Regions from separate parts of the Alteromonas sp. AO-Serp genome, predicted to be linked through region 1. Evidence: predicted binding sites of a transcription regulator. Region 1 holds the regulator's gene; each other region holds the start of a gene.
The links. The regulator FliA, encoded in region 1, starts transcription of late flagellar genes. The targets are predictions, from matches to a motif close to CTAAAGNTNNNNNNNNNNNNGCCGATA.

Region 1 (3,674 bases):
ATGTATTGCAATATCAAGTGGCCGACTTGATGGAAGCTAAAAACAAACGTCAAAAACCTGTTCATCAATATCTAATCACCCGTTTAACCGATATGGGGTTAAGCAACGCGTTAGCGAAACAGCTTATTAGCTATACGCCGTCACATTACAACGAACGAGATGCATGGGTATATCTTCTTAACCTATTGGCTAATCGCATAAATGTGACAGGAAACGATATACTTAGCGCACAAGGTGCTGTTGCATTAGTAGGACCAACAGGTACCGGTAAAACAACTACCGTTGCGAAACTTGCTGCCCGCTATGCGCAAAAATACGGTGCAGAGTCGGTTGCGATGATTACCATCGATACGTATAGAATTGCCGCCTATGAGCAGCTAGCGACATACGGAAAGATTATTGGCTGCACGGTGAGAAAAGCGCAGACTAGTGAAGAACTTGCGGATTTATTATTCCAACTTCGTCATAAGCGACTAGTATTGATTGATACGGCTGGATTTAGTCAAAGAGACAGTCGATTAATTAAACAAATTAAGCAGTTTGATAACGGACAAATGCCAAATGTTAAAAAATATTTGGTAGCGCAAGCAAATACGCAATATCCTGCTTTGCAGAGAATCATTCAAGCGTATGATGATATTGAACTAAGTGGCTGTATTTTCACAAAGTTAGATGAGTGCTACTCTTTAGGAGAGGTGCTTAGTGCAGCGGTTGAATACCAATTACCGGTTAGTTATGTCACCGATGGTCAAAAAGTACCTGAAGACATTAAGATTGCAGAAGCGAAATCTTTGGTTTCCGCTGCTGCAAAGCTTTATAAAAAGTACGGTTTGAATCATACTAGTGGTAACAACGCAATTAAAACAGCATAAGCAGTATGATTGACGACCAAGCGAGTAGCTTAAGAAAAATGAAGCAATCACGGTTAATCAAAGTAATCGCCGTCACCGGTGGCAAAGGTGGCGTAGGTAAAACAAACATTACATTGAACACCGCTATCGCCATGGCGAAGCAAGGTAAACGTGTAATGGTTCTCGATGCGGACCTCGGTCTTGCTAACGTAGACGTTATGTTAGGTTTGCGTGTTGAGAAAAACTTATCCCACGTGCTTTCCGGCGAATGTACACTTGATGAAGTACTAGTGACCGGTCCGCACGGAATAAAGATTGCCCCTGCCACATCAGGCACGCAGTCGATGGCAGAATTGTCGCCAACGCAACACGCTGGCCTAATTCGTGCCTTCAGTGAGCTGCGCTCGCAGATTGACGTGCTTATCGTTGATACAGCGGCAGGTATTTCAGACATGGTGTTGAGCTTTTCAAAAGCCTCACAAGACATCATGGTCGTTGTGTGTGACGAGCCTACTTCATTGACAGATGCTTATGCATTGATAAAAATTCTGAATAGAGAGCACGGTGTTTTCCGCTTCAAAGTTGTGGCTAATATGGTGCGCGACGTGCGAGAAGGCCAAGAGCTATTTAGTAAATTAAGCAAAGTGACAGGGCGTTTTTTAGATGTTGCACTAGAATTAGTGGCGACAGTACCGTTTGACGAGAACATTCGTAAAGCAGTGCGTAAACAGACAGCCATTGTCGATGCTTACCCAGGTTCACCGGCAGCCGTTGCAATAACACAGTTGGCAAGTAAAGCCTTAACATGGCCTATTCCAGCGCAGCCAGGTGGCCATTTAGAGTTTTTCATTGAACAATTAGTTGCAGAAAAAGCCGTAGGAAGTCAGCGTTGAACAGCAAGGCAGCCGCTTATCAACAACAAACCGATAAAGCGCAGTTAGTCGAAAGACATGCGCCATTGGTTAAGCGTATAGCGCATCACTTGATAGCGCGATTGCCGGCTAGTGTTCTTGTAGACGATTTAATTCAATCAGGCATGATTGGATTATTAGAAGCCGCTCGAAACTTTGATGGTTCAAAAGGAGCCAGCTTTGAAACGTTTGCCGGTATTCGCATTCGCGGTGCTATGCTAGATGAAATTCGCAAAGGGGATTGGACACCGCGTTCAGTTCACCGAAATGGCCGAGCGATCACTGAAGCAATTTCGCAAGTAGAAAGCGAAACAGGCCGCGATGCTAGAGATTCTGATATTGCTGATAAGCTTAATGTAAGCTTGCAGGACTATCACCAAATGCTTAATGAAGTAAATGCCGGAAAGCTGGTAGGTATTGAAGATTTAGGTGTGTCAGAAGATGTTATTTCGACAGAGCAAAATCGAGGTAGCGACGCACCACTGGAAGATTTAATGCAAGGCGCTTTCCAAAAAGCGCTTGCCCATGCAATTACGACATTACCTGAAAGAGAAGCGATTGTACTTTCGCTGTATTATGATGAAGAGCTGAACCTAAGAGAAATTGGTGAGGTTCTTGATGTAAGTGAATCGAGAGTCAGTCAAATTCACAGTCAGGCCATGTTAAAACTCAAATCACGAATGAAGTCGTGGCAAGCTGACGAAGAATAGAAATTAATAACAATTAACCCCTCACTGGAGGCTATTTTGGACAAAAGCATGAAAATTCTCGTGGTCGATGATTTTTCTACCATGAGACGTATCATCAAAAACCTACTTAAAGATTTGGGTTTTTCCAACATCCAGGAAGCGGATGACGGAAGTACTGCATTGCCTATGTTGCAGCAAGGTGATTTCGATTTCGTAGTTACCGATTGGAACATGCCTGGAATGCAGGGTATTGACTTGCTTCGCGCGATTAGAGCCGATGACAAGCTCAAGCACCTACCAGTACTTATGGTTACTGCTGAAGCGAAGAAAGAGCAAATTGTTGCCGCCGCGCAAGCAGGTGTTAATGGCTACGTTGTTAAGCCGTTCACTGCAGCAACACTTAAAGAAAAATTAGATAAAATATTCGAACGTTTAGGTTGATCCAGACGCTCACCAGAGAAATGAGGTTTACTGGATGTCAACGAATGTAAACGTTCCAATTTCGTTGGAAGAAGCAAAACAGCTTGTCACCTACCTTGAAGAGGGTGACAACGCTTCAGCCAATGCCCTATTAGAAGCGGCCTCAATGAAAGAAAACGTTGAGTTATTTGCCGAAGTAGGGAAACTGACGCGTCAGCTCCATGACGCGCTGAATAATTTCCAAATAGACGACCGCATTAAAAATCTCGCGACCGATGATATTCCCGATGCACAATCCCGCCTAACCTACGTAATTGAAGAAACTGAAAAAGCTGCTAATACTACTATGGATGCCGTTGAAGCGAGCATGCCTATAGCTGAAATGCTGTCGGCGCGCATCGAAAAGGTTATGCCTGAGTGGAAGAAGCTGATGAATCGCCAAATAGAGTTGGGTGAATTCAAGGCTTTATGCGCAGACTTAGACGAATTGTTGGAAGAAGGTTCGGCACAGTCAGCTAAACTTACACAGTTACTTACAGAAGTATTGATGGCTCAAGGTTATCAAGACTTAACTGGTCAGGTTATTCGCCGCGTTATCGACTTGGTTAAAGAAGTGGAAGACAGCTTAGTTAACATGCTTACCATGTTTGGTGAACGCGACGGTGCAGAACAAACTAAACCATCTAGCGTTAAGGCCGATAAGGTTGATGGTGTAGAGGCAGAAGGCCCTATCATTGATGCCGATAAGCGCGACGACGTCGTGTCAGGCCAAGATGATGTAGATGATCTTCTGTCTAGCTTAG
Region 2 (3,674 bases), on a different contig from region 1:
GCTCCAAGCCCCTGTAAAGCCATCGACAATAACGGTTATGGCTAAAAGAGATGTGGAAGGGCCTGTTTGCGCGATCAGTGCAAATAGTAAGTTAGACGCGGCCATGGCCACACCCGCAATCATTAATCCGCGGTAAATACCGTAGCGAATGTTAACCAATCCACCTAACAGTGAAAACACAATGGTTACCCACCAGTTGAGCAATTTTGAGTAAGTAGCGATATCGCTATTAGAAAAGCCAATTTCTTTATAAAACACGATACTCATGCGGCCTAGAAAGGCTTCACCGATTTTAAATAGAAAGATAAACAGTAAAAACGACGCCGCTAATTTAACGCCGTTTCGATTAAAAAATTCGGCGAATGGCGTGACCAGAGTAGTTTGTATCCAGTGAAAAACGGGAGACTGCTTTGTGTCTTTGGCTGTTATCTTTTCAAGCAAGGCTTCGCGGTCAATTTGTGGCTCGTTCGCTAAATACGTGGCGCACATTAATAAAGCCATGAGAGCACCGAGTAAAAGATAAATGTTTGGCCAAGTCCAAGATGTCATGTCAGCCAAGAAGAACGGGATAGCACCAAGCCCGCCATACCCTGTCCACCAGCCAGCGGTGGCTACTGAAGACGCAGCTGACATGCCGTCTTTGTCGTCTTGGGCAATACAGTCAATGCGAAAACCATCGATGGCGATATCTTGCGTGGCTGAGGCAATAGCAATAAGCAAGCCGATTAATGCAACATAAAACAAATCTTGGTCTGCAGTGAGTTGAGACATCACTAAACACAGCAAAACTACACAGCCTTGCATAGCGAAAATCCAACCTCGTCGTTGACCTAATAGTGGGGGCTTGATTTTGTCGACAAGCGGAGACCAGAGGAAATTAAAAGAGTATGTCGCGAAAATAATGCCGAATAAGCCGATGGCCGAGCGAGACAAACCTTCATCTTTGAGCCAAGCAGATAGCACTGAACCAATCATGATCCAAGGGAAGCCACTGGAAATGCCGAAAAGAAATATACTGAGGTATCGTTTGTCGTTAAACGTTTTTAAAGCGTTGAGCAAAACTGCGGCCTTAGGCAAGAATACAAAAGCATATTGAGCCATGAACCACAGTGAGAAGCAATAACGCGTTGAAGTGAAAATTTTACTATGGACGAATGCCTACGCAGTCGAGTGGGCAATGACCCAAACCTTCAAGGAAATTCACGCAGTTATTTAGTTCATCTACAAGAAACTGGTCGTTAATTAGCTTATCTTCATTCCAATAATGCACTTGGTGAAGTAAATGCCAAAAAACCCGTTCTTTTTGTGTGTAGGGCTGCGTTAAGGTGTAATCAATTTGCCCCCATTCTTCCATACTATCCCAAAAGAATAGCTCGATCTCCTCGATAGGAAGCTCTCCTTGCCAAAATGCTCTCAAATAGAAACACAGCTGCTTTGCTTTGTTATCTACGAAATCTTGAACACTCACAAGTAACTCAACCGTTTATGTTTGCTAAAAGTATTATAGTTCATAACAATCTTACTGCTTAGGACAGAGGCTTGCTATTTACACCATTAAATTTAGGTAATTGTTTTGGATACTAATTTAGCGTAATCGGTTAATTATCGAATTACCAGCCTAGGTGGCGAGTCCAACCAATAGTGCTATTTGCAACTATCTGAATATGAGGGGATTTCTGAAACTCCTTTATACTAAAGGCTAATAAATTGCTGGGAATAATTATTTGCCGATAGTGCATCTTTAGTGCGTTTTTTGCGCTAATCTTTCGCTTTTGCGTGGTACTGTTCGCCCAGTCGTTAAATCCACTTAGTGACAGATCCAATATTGGAAAGCTGGACTGCGCTATATTATCTATAACTAATGTGTTCGTTGATTCTTCTGGCCAAAAAGGTGAAATGGCTACGAAAGTGTCTGGATGAAGTTGAGGCTGTTGCTCTACGACGGACAAGTAAGTTGTGGCCAGCATGCCTTGTGCAATGACCATACGGTAGCCTGAATTGTCTTGTAAATAATTATTCAATGCATTGAGTTGTACCCTCAGCGCTGAAGTTGCTGATTCAAAATTGAGATACTGCGTAAGTTGATTACTTCTGGGGTGGATATTTTGGGCTGACATAGACGTAGTTTCAGAGTCTGACATGTCGGTGTTTGTAGATTCAGCAGGTAGGTTCTGCTGGGACGTGACATTGACCGGCAAATTAAACGGACTTATCACTACATTCCAGCCTTTTTCTGCAAGCATGTTGGCAAGGCTATTTCCCTGCGCGAGCGTAAGGCTAGAGGGAAAAGGCTCTGTGAGTATGATAGCCACACCCAAAGGTAATGGTGTTTGCGCTTCAATTTCAATAATTGGGGATTCAACTTCTCCAATCATCAAAGGTTTCACTTCTCCAGGCAGATAGGCGTGACTAACATCTGTGAAAAAGTCACAGTGAGCTGTCATAGGCAATAGCGAAACAATAACAGCAAATGTTAAAAGGAGAGCGTGCCTTTTCATAAAATGTGGTTTGCCTTTACCTTAATCTGGATCTATTCAGCTTGGACAGCATCAAATTAATTCGTACATCAAGCGTTATACGAAGGTTATCGGCAGGGTGCGTTAAAACTAAAATGGAGTCTATTGATAAAGTTGAATAGCGTTAAAACGCTACTCAAAACTTTCTGAGAGCGGCTTTGGGCAAAACGGACTAAAAGGGATGGCGACATTAAAGTGCAGCCAATGCCCAAGTGTCGGGTGCGAAAGACTCAAGCTTTCAGCATGAAGCTGTAAACGAGGCGCCATGGATAACGCTTCTTCATGCGCATAGAGTCTATCTCCCAAAATAGGGTGACCCAAAGCAAGCATATGTACTCGCAGTTGGTGAGAGCGACCGGTAATGGGATAAAGGGCAACGAGAGAATAGGGTCGCTCTTTTTCATCCAGTGTGCGCTCAATGACGTCAAAGTGCGTTACGGCTTTTTTACCGCGCTCGAAGTCTACCATTTGCTTTGGCCTGTTTGGCCAGTCGCAAATAAGGGGAAGGTTAACCTCTCCGCTGTCTTGTTCTACATGTCCATGAACTCGGGCGAAGTAGCGCTTTTTAGTTTGACGTAACTCAAACTGTTTCGAGATATGGCGATGACTATCTTTATTAAGCGCCAGCACCAAAATACCCGAAGTCGCCATGTCTAAGCGATGCACTACTGTGGCGGTGGGATACACTCGGTTCACCCGGCTAATTAGCGAGTCGCGGTGCTCCAATGCTTTGCCCGGAACGCTCAATAGCCCGCTAGGTTTATGCGCAACCACCATGTCCTCATCTTGATACAAAATATCAAGATAAGGTGTCATCGGTGGGTTATAAACAAAACTTGGGTTCGCCATTATGTACTCGTTACTTCACAGTCGCTTTTGAATGTTTAACCTTTCGAGGTTACGGGTTATTTACCACAATACGAATGGCGTCCAGCTGAACATCTGCATCCTGAATAACTTTATCAAGGGCGTTCATTTGCGTTTCAATAAACTCAATTTCGCTGTCACGTACTGCTGGGTTACGCTTTTGAAGATCTCGCAAGCGCTGTATTTCTTCGTTAAGCGTGCTGTGCATGCTGTTAAGTGCATCGTGTTGCTTTTGGTTAGCTTGCTGATGGGCAAGTTTACGCGCCTTTTCAATGGCAAGCTCAAGCGGCT
Region 3 (3,674 bases), on a different contig from region 1:
TTTGGTGTTAACCGCTCATTTCTGCATCATTTCTAGCGACTCAATCCATCTTTAGACTAGTTTTTTCACATTTTATTGTTCAATTTGTTACAAATGAGTAAACTATATACAGCCTCCAACACCATAATAAACAATAGAAAGGTAGGTATATGAAAGTAGGCTTTATTCAATGCGCTGTTATTAGCGCTATTTTTGCAATTGCAGGTTACTTGTTATTTTCTTCTGCTAGTTTAAACGTCCATGTTCCACTGACCGTCTCAGCAGCTCTGCTGATCAGCGGTATCGTTACTCCTTGGCTAGCGTCTCTTATTCAAAGTCCATCTTCCTCAGATGCCAGAGCACATTCTAATGACGGATCAGTAGAAACTTTATATGTGGGTAATTTGCCTTATAGAGCAAACGAGAACGCAGTAAAGGAATACTTCAGTAGCTTTATTGAAGTACAGTCGGTTCGCTTAATGAAGGATCGTAAAACTGGAAAAAGAAAAGGATACGGTTTTATCGAAGTTGTAACTGACGACTTAAACAGCGTTATCGATAAAACTAACGACTCAATCTTTCAGGAGCGAACCCTAAAAGTTCGCCCTGCAAAAGACAAAGTCGAACACGCATAATTTTGTGAGTACGGTTTATAGGCTATAAAAAAGCCCGGTTAGCTTTCGCTACCGGGCTTTTATATTAACAAATAGTTAGTTATTCACTTGTCTCAGCAGATTGAGGAAGTCCATTAAGTAACGTTTGATTGAAAGCATGAAACCTATTTATAGCAGATACAAGATCTGGCACTTGCACGTCTTTCATCTCATTAATCAACCCACCTATTAAGGTATTATAGTCTTCGTTACTTCCTAACGTACTTTCGGCATTAGCAAAAGTATCCATCATCTTTTCTAGATATTGCGCTATAGGGCTAACCACATTTCCAAACTTCGAATTATCGCTTTTGTCTTCATTGTAATGTTGGATGTTCTCATACGTCTTTAGCACTTCGGTCTGTGTTGTTCTATTTAACTGTAACGCGTAGCCAACTAACTCTTTATCGTCAAAGCCTAAACTTAACGCTTCTTCAAATGCTTTGTCGATGTCACCACTGTAAAAGGTGTCGGCGAGATCCTGAACTTGACCAACCAAATCAGCTATCGACTCTAACTCATCTTCATCAAGCTCGCCTTTCAATGAAAAGCTAATACCGCTTCGCTCATAGTATTGGTACGAAGTTTGTTGTTGGTATGACGCTGAAAAATTGTTTTCGCCTTGCTCGCCACTACCGCCTGATTGCTCCTGAGATGCCTGTGCTTGGAAATTAAGTTGTTGAGACGCTTGGAACGAGCGAAGACTCTCAAAACTAAAACTCACTTCGTCGCCATCTTTAGTTCGAATCAGCAAGCTTCCGCTTTTCTCATCCGATGCAGCTACCGCGTTTAAGGACGAAAGCGTTATAGCGTTCGGCTGCTGGCGACCAAATATGTCAGTTTCCAGATCGTTTATTCCTGTATCGATTAGATCGCGGCTTTTTGTCATTCCTTGCTCAATCTCTTCATTCATAAAACCAGCGAGGTCTTTTTCAGCCATAGCGAATCCACGGCTTACGCCTTCTCTCGCTTGGCTAAATAAGCCATTAAGCTTTTCTTCGCTGGCACCACCGATTGCCGCACCTCTAATAACGCCACCTACGAACTTAAGTACGTTTCTGGCAACTTTTTCAAAGTCGAACAAACTGTTCGACTTATCTTCAATGCTTTTCTCTTTGGCTTCTTGTGGCTTTTGGCCATCTATAACTAACGCTTGGTTAAGGCTGCTACTCACCACACGTAAGCCGATGCTAGTTTGGCTACTGGAAACAGATACTGATGCCGCTTGTTGTTTAGAAAACTCAGCCGCTTGCTGCAATCCGTCTTGCTGTAACTGCTTTTTCAACATTTCGTTCGGGTGAACTGATGCCTTTTGATCTGCTTTTTGATCGACCTTCTGGTCGCCCATAAAAGCCTTAATTTGACCCACGTTCATAATTTGATCCTCACTATCCTCAATCTTATTATCGGCAAAGAATCAGTATTGTTTAATTTTAATACAGCTTTTTTTACTGGGTCGTTCCTAATAATAATGCAGAAGTAGATAGCGCTTGTTGCAGTTATTTTATAAGGGACTACAATTCGCGACCTCAACATTGAATGGAGAATTTTATGACCGCGACCGAACAACAACGCTATCAAGCTCAGTTGGACGAAAAAGTAGAACGTCTTACTGCGTTACTTTCTCCGTTCAATGCGCCTGACTTAACCGTATTTCCATCGCAACCAACGCACTACCGTATGCGCGCCGAATTTAGAGTATGGCATGAGGGCGATGATTTGTTTCACATCATGTTCAACCAAGAAACAAAAGAAAAGTACCGCGTAGATAGCTTTCCTCCTGCTTGTAAAGTAATAAACGATGCTATGGCGCTGTTGTTAAAAGAAGTAAGACCAAATGAAGCGCTAAGAAAGAAGCTTTTTCAAATCGATTATCTTTCTGCACTATCTGGCGAGCTTGTCATCAGCCTTTTATACCATCGTCAACTAGATGAGAAGTGGCAAGAGGCTGCAAAAGAATTAAAGGCGAAACTCGAGGCTCACTTTCCGAAAGTAAACATCATCGGCCGTGCGAGAAAACAAAAGCTTATTATCGACAACGATTTTGTTATTGAGCGCTTACCCGTTAATGGCAAAGAATTCATATTTAAGCATATCGAAAATAGCTTCACTCAGCCCAATGCCGAAGTGAACTGTAGCATGATTGAATGGGCACTAGATTGCGTAAAGCCGCTCTCTGGCGATTTACTGGAGATGTATTGCGGTGCAGGTAACTTCTCACTGCCGCTAGCGCTTCACTTCGATAATGTTGTGGGGACCGAAATAGCCAAGCCCTCTGTACAAGCTGCGCAGTTTAATATTGAACAAAATCAGCTCAACAATGTGAAGATCGTAAGACTCGCCGCTGAAGAATTTACTCAGGCTATGAAAGGTGAACGTACGTTTAGTCGCTTAGAAGGCATTGATCTAAGTACATATAATTTCACAACTGTATTGGTTGACCCACCAAGAGCTGGGTTAGATGAAGACTCGCTTAGAATGATTCAGGATTACGATAATATCGTGTATATCTCGTGTAACCCTGAAACGTTGGCGCAAAACCTTGAGCTTTTAAGCGAAACTCACGACGTTGCTCAATCGGCATTATTCGATCAATTCCCGTTTACTCATCACATTGAGGCTGGCGTTTTACTTACACGCAAAAGTTAGTTTTGGTACAAATTGACAAGGCCTTTGGAGTCACAAAGGCCTATGAAGACGTATTAAAATAAGGTGGCTTTGATTAGAGCAAACGATGTGGACTTAAACCACTAATTCAATTATACGCTTTTTTGCGTTGCACCTAGTTGAACGAAGCGAAGCTGCGCTTTCACTCTCTCACCGATTTCTCGGCGAAGTTTATCGTCTGCTTCTAATGCCTCTGCCCCAGCACTGAATACGAGCCTTACCATAGCATCAGCTTGAAGCTGCGCGCATGCGTATTCTACGCCCTGCTGTTCAATAATGTAGTCGGTCAACTCGTCGATGAAGTGTTGAATCTCTCTAAATACTGCCAACCGATAAGCCGACGACGTACCAGTATGCTCGCGTAGTAATAAACGA
Region 4 (3,674 bases), on a different contig from region 1:
GGTTGCCGCGTAACGACCACTACCATTTCAGAAGAGCAGCATGCATGGGCAAAAGAATGGATTGCCCGAGAAGGACTTGAAAGCAAAATCACTTTGCTGAAAAAGGATTATCGCCTACTTGAAGGCAAGTACGATAAGCTCGTGTCTATCGAGATGATTGAAGCTGTAGGCAAACAATTTTTAGGAAATTTCTTTGAGAAATGCTCGTCACTTTTAAAAGACGACGGCCTAATGCTGCTTCAGTCAATAACCATTGATGACAGACGTTACGACAGCTATTCAAATAGTGTCGACTTTATTCAGAAATATATCTTTCCGGGTGGATTTTTACCTTCTCAGCACCAGCTTAACGCTCACCTGAAAAAGTATACTAATATGATGATTCGTGACTTACACGACATCGGGATTGACTATGCGAAAACATTGAACCATTGGTATGAAGCATTTATTTCTGCAAAAGATGAGCTTTTAAACGACGGTTATGACGAGCGTTTTATGCGAATGTGGACCTACTACCTGAAATATTGTGAAGGTGGTTTTTTAGAAAGAACAATCAGTACCGTTCAGCTTGTGATTTCAAAGCCTCATTACAGACTTGATTTGGCTCGTGTTTAACAACGCTAATTATCGATAGTAGTGACAAAAAAAGCGGCGCCCTTTTGGCGCCGCTTTCTTGTTTGAAGCTGACACTAGGTCAAAGCACTACTCATCTACAACTGATATAGGCTTCGACAGCATTGGCTTACCCTGATTGATATTAATTTCAACGCGGCGATTTTGCGCTCGGTCTGAAGGTGTAGTGGCATTTTCTACAATTGGATCGGTATCTGCCTTACCCACTACCGACATACGACTTTCGTCAAACCCTGGCGCGGTCCGCATGGCTTCAGCGACCGCTACAGCGCGCTGCGCTGACAAGTCCCAATTAGAACGATAGAGTTCATTAGCAATATGCTGGCCGTCACTGTGCCCTGAAATTTCGATTTCTCCAGGCACATCCGCCAACAGCGTACCTATTTTTCTCAACACCGGTTGGAATTGGGGCTGCAAAAAGGCCGAGCCCGCCGAGAAGGAACCGTTTTCACGGATTCGAATGGTTAACTGCTGACCCAACGATTCCATTTCCACCGAACCATCTAGAATTTGTTTTTCTAATTGCTGCGCTACTTTTTTCATCAGTTCAGCCATTTGCGACTGATCGGTGCTTTGCTCAGCCGATGAAGACGACTCAGTAGCCGTTTGTTGAGATTGTCCGCCACGCTGCTCGCCGCGCTGCTTCTGCCTTCCTCCGGCAGAGTCTTCGTTACCAGCCTGAAATTCCAGCATTTGCTGGGTCATTTCGTTAGTTTGCTGCTGAATGGATTCAATGGGCGTAGGGTCAGGTTTACCCGGACGAAATTCCATAGCAATAACACTGGTGCCCTTTGGAATATCTTTTACTTCAATTTTATTTTGCACACCAAAAGCAAACTTCATAGAGCCTGCAATTTGTTTAAACTTCAGTACGTCCATTTCCGAAAACGAAAGTAGCAGTACAAAGAAGCACATAAGCAACGACATCAGGTCTGCGAAGGTTCCCATCCAGGCTGGAAGCCCCTCGGGGGGACATTTTGGGCATTCTTCTTCGGCCATTACTCTTCCTCTGCGCTTCCGCGTTTACTCGCCGCAAGGTAGTTCTTTAATACCCCTTCGATAACACGTGGGTTCTGGCCGTCGGCTATACCCACAATACCGTCAAGAACAAGACTCTGGTTTAACTTCTCTTCTCCAGCTCTTACCGCCAGTTTAAAGGCAATTGGCAAACACACGACGTTGGCAAAAAAGGCACCATAAAGCGTGGTTAATAGCGCTACCGCCATGGCAGGGCCGATGGCTTTAGGGTCATCCATGTTTGAAAGCATGGCAACCAGACCGATCAAAGTACCAATCATACCCATCGCTGGTGCTACGTCACCCATTCCTTTAAATATAGAAGCGCCGAACTCATGCCTTTCCGTTGTCATAGAAATATCTTTAGCTAACGTTTCTCTCACCACTTCAATGTCGTGGCCGTCAACCAGCATGTCCACACCTTTTTGCATGAACTCATTTGAAATTTCCGCTTCTTCTAGTGCCAGAAACCCGCCTTTTCGCGCAGCGTCTGCCATTTCAACAATCTTCTCGATAAGCTCTTCAGGCGTTTCAATTTTGAACATGAATGCTTTGCCAGCAACTTTACCCGCACTGAAGAATTGGCCCAACGTAAACTGAGATAGGACAACAAATAGTGTTCCCCCGAATACAATAAGTATTGATTGCACGTCGATGAACATGCCCAAGCTGCCGCCCAGAATCATAGCCATAACTATGAAACCAATGGCGCCCAACATACCTATGACGGTTGCTAAATCCACTCACTCTTCCCCATTTATGCGCAGTCAGTGCTGTTAGTGTACAAATACCCTATCGGCAAAAGATAGAAATACTAAAACGACATTATTGAAAAATATCACATTTATTTGTTTATTATGAAGTAGGTTCTATGCAAAAGCGCAGCTTTGTCTTTTTTCTAAACTAAAATACCTAGCGCTTTTTCAGCTCCTTACTTTTTCCTTCACAGTAAATAACACGGTTACTTCTGAAAGGTTACTGAGCCTTGCATCGAATATAGCACAATTTGCTTGTATGTTGCCTTTTGAACTGGATGAAAAAAAAGCTATGTTACTGTGATATAGGCGATATACGGACAAACCATTTGACCCTTGTGCAACCCTCGGTTAATGTGCGCGGTATACGTATTTTGGCCACTATATTGAGTGTTTTTATGACGACAGAAAAAGCATCAGCGTCTTTTGAAGAAACTTTATCAGAACTAGAAGCTATCGTTAACGAAATGGAAAGCGGTGATCTGCCTCTTAATAAAGCACTAGAAAAATTTGAGCGCGGTATAGCACTTTCCCGCCAAGGCCAACAATCTCTTGAAAACGCCGAGCAAAAAGTAAAGATACTGCTCAGTGAACAAGGCGAAGAAACGCTCCACCCTCTTCCTGAAAGTGAACAGCCATAAATCGTTCATTTTTAACTAACAGGCAATCTATGAATTTTTCTGCTTTGCATCAGCAAGTTAAACAGCAAACTGATGCATCTCTTCTTACATTAATTGACGAATTACCCGATTACGCGCCGCGCTTGAAAGACGCAATGCGTCACGCCTTACTTGCTGGCGGTAAACGGATGCGACCACTACTTGTTCAAGTGGTAGGTAACACCCTAGACGTGCCCAAAAAAGACCAAATGGCTATTAGTATGGCCATTGAATGTGTGCACGCCTACTCGTTAGTCCACGACGATTTACCAGCCATGGACGACGACGACTTGCGCCGCGGTATGCCAACCTGTCATATCGCCTTTGATGAGGCTACCGCTATTTTAGCTGGCGATGCGCTGCAGGCACTTGCCTTTACAGTGTTAGCTGATGCGCCATTAAGCACGTATGCTGAAACAAAGCGTAGCCAGTTACTGTCTGTACTTGCGAAAAGTGCGGGTTACATAGGTATGTGCGGCGGGCAAGCTATCGATTTAGCCAGCACCGGCAAAACCATCTCGCTAGAAGAACTAAAACAGCTGCATAGATTGAAAACCGGTGCATTGTTAAAAGCCTGCATAGAAATGGTCGCCATTGTTAGTGAAGGCTT

Region 2: a site for FliA is predicted at 2,586-2,612, ahead of QVA83_RS08255 (DUF3530 family protein). Genes of this name have one in related genera too.
Region 3: a site for FliA is predicted at 2,037-2,063, ahead of QVA83_RS04560 (DUF5610 domain-containing protein). Genes of this name have one in related genera too.
Region 4: a site for FliA is predicted at 2,444-2,470, ahead of pomA (flagellar motor protein PomA). Genes of this name have one in related genera too.

Annotation. Positions count from the first base shown of each region.
Region 1 is NZ_JAFLMX010000002.1:63,914-67,587, forward strand. It holds gene flhF (flagellar biosynthesis GTPase FlhF) at 1-872, shown strand, start outside; gene QVA83_RS00390 (MinD/ParA family protein) at 878-1,744, shown strand; gene QVA83_RS00395 (RNA polymerase sigma factor FliA) at 1,741-2,472, shown strand; gene cheY (chemotaxis response regulator CheY) at 2,509-2,892, shown strand; gene QVA83_RS00405 (protein phosphatase CheZ) at 2,927-3,674, shown strand, end outside.
Region 2 is NZ_JAFLMX010000108.1:704-4,377, reverse strand. It holds gene QVA83_RS08265 (AmpG family muropeptide MFS transporter) at 1-1,101, opposite strand, end outside; gene QVA83_RS08260 (hypothetical protein) at 1,145-1,468, opposite strand; gene QVA83_RS08255 (DUF3530 family protein) at 1,611-2,498, opposite strand; gene rluA (bifunctional tRNA pseudouridine(32) synthase/23S rRNA pseudouridine(746) synthase RluA) at 2,649-3,365, opposite strand; partial or broken gene QVA83_RS08245 (RNA polymerase-associated protein RapA) at 3,415-3,674, opposite strand, start outside.
Region 3 is NZ_JAFLMX010000053.1:360-4,033, forward strand. It holds gene QVA83_RS04555 (RNA recognition motif domain-containing protein) at 150-614, shown strand; gene QVA83_RS04560 (DUF5610 domain-containing protein) at 694-2,007, opposite strand; gene trmA (tRNA (uridine(54)-C5)-methyltransferase TrmA) at 2,184-3,281, shown strand; gene fabR (HTH-type transcriptional repressor FabR) at 3,392-3,674, opposite strand, start outside.
Region 4 is NZ_JAFLMX010000279.1:24,802-28,475, forward strand. It holds gene QVA83_RS18400 (SAM-dependent methyltransferase) at 1-615, shown strand, start outside; gene QVA83_RS18405 (flagellar motor protein MotB) at 703-1,632, opposite strand; gene pomA (flagellar motor protein PomA) at 1,632-2,393, opposite strand; gene xseB (exodeoxyribonuclease VII small subunit) at 2,804-3,046, shown strand; gene QVA83_RS18420 (farnesyl diphosphate synthase) at 3,076-3,674, shown strand, end outside.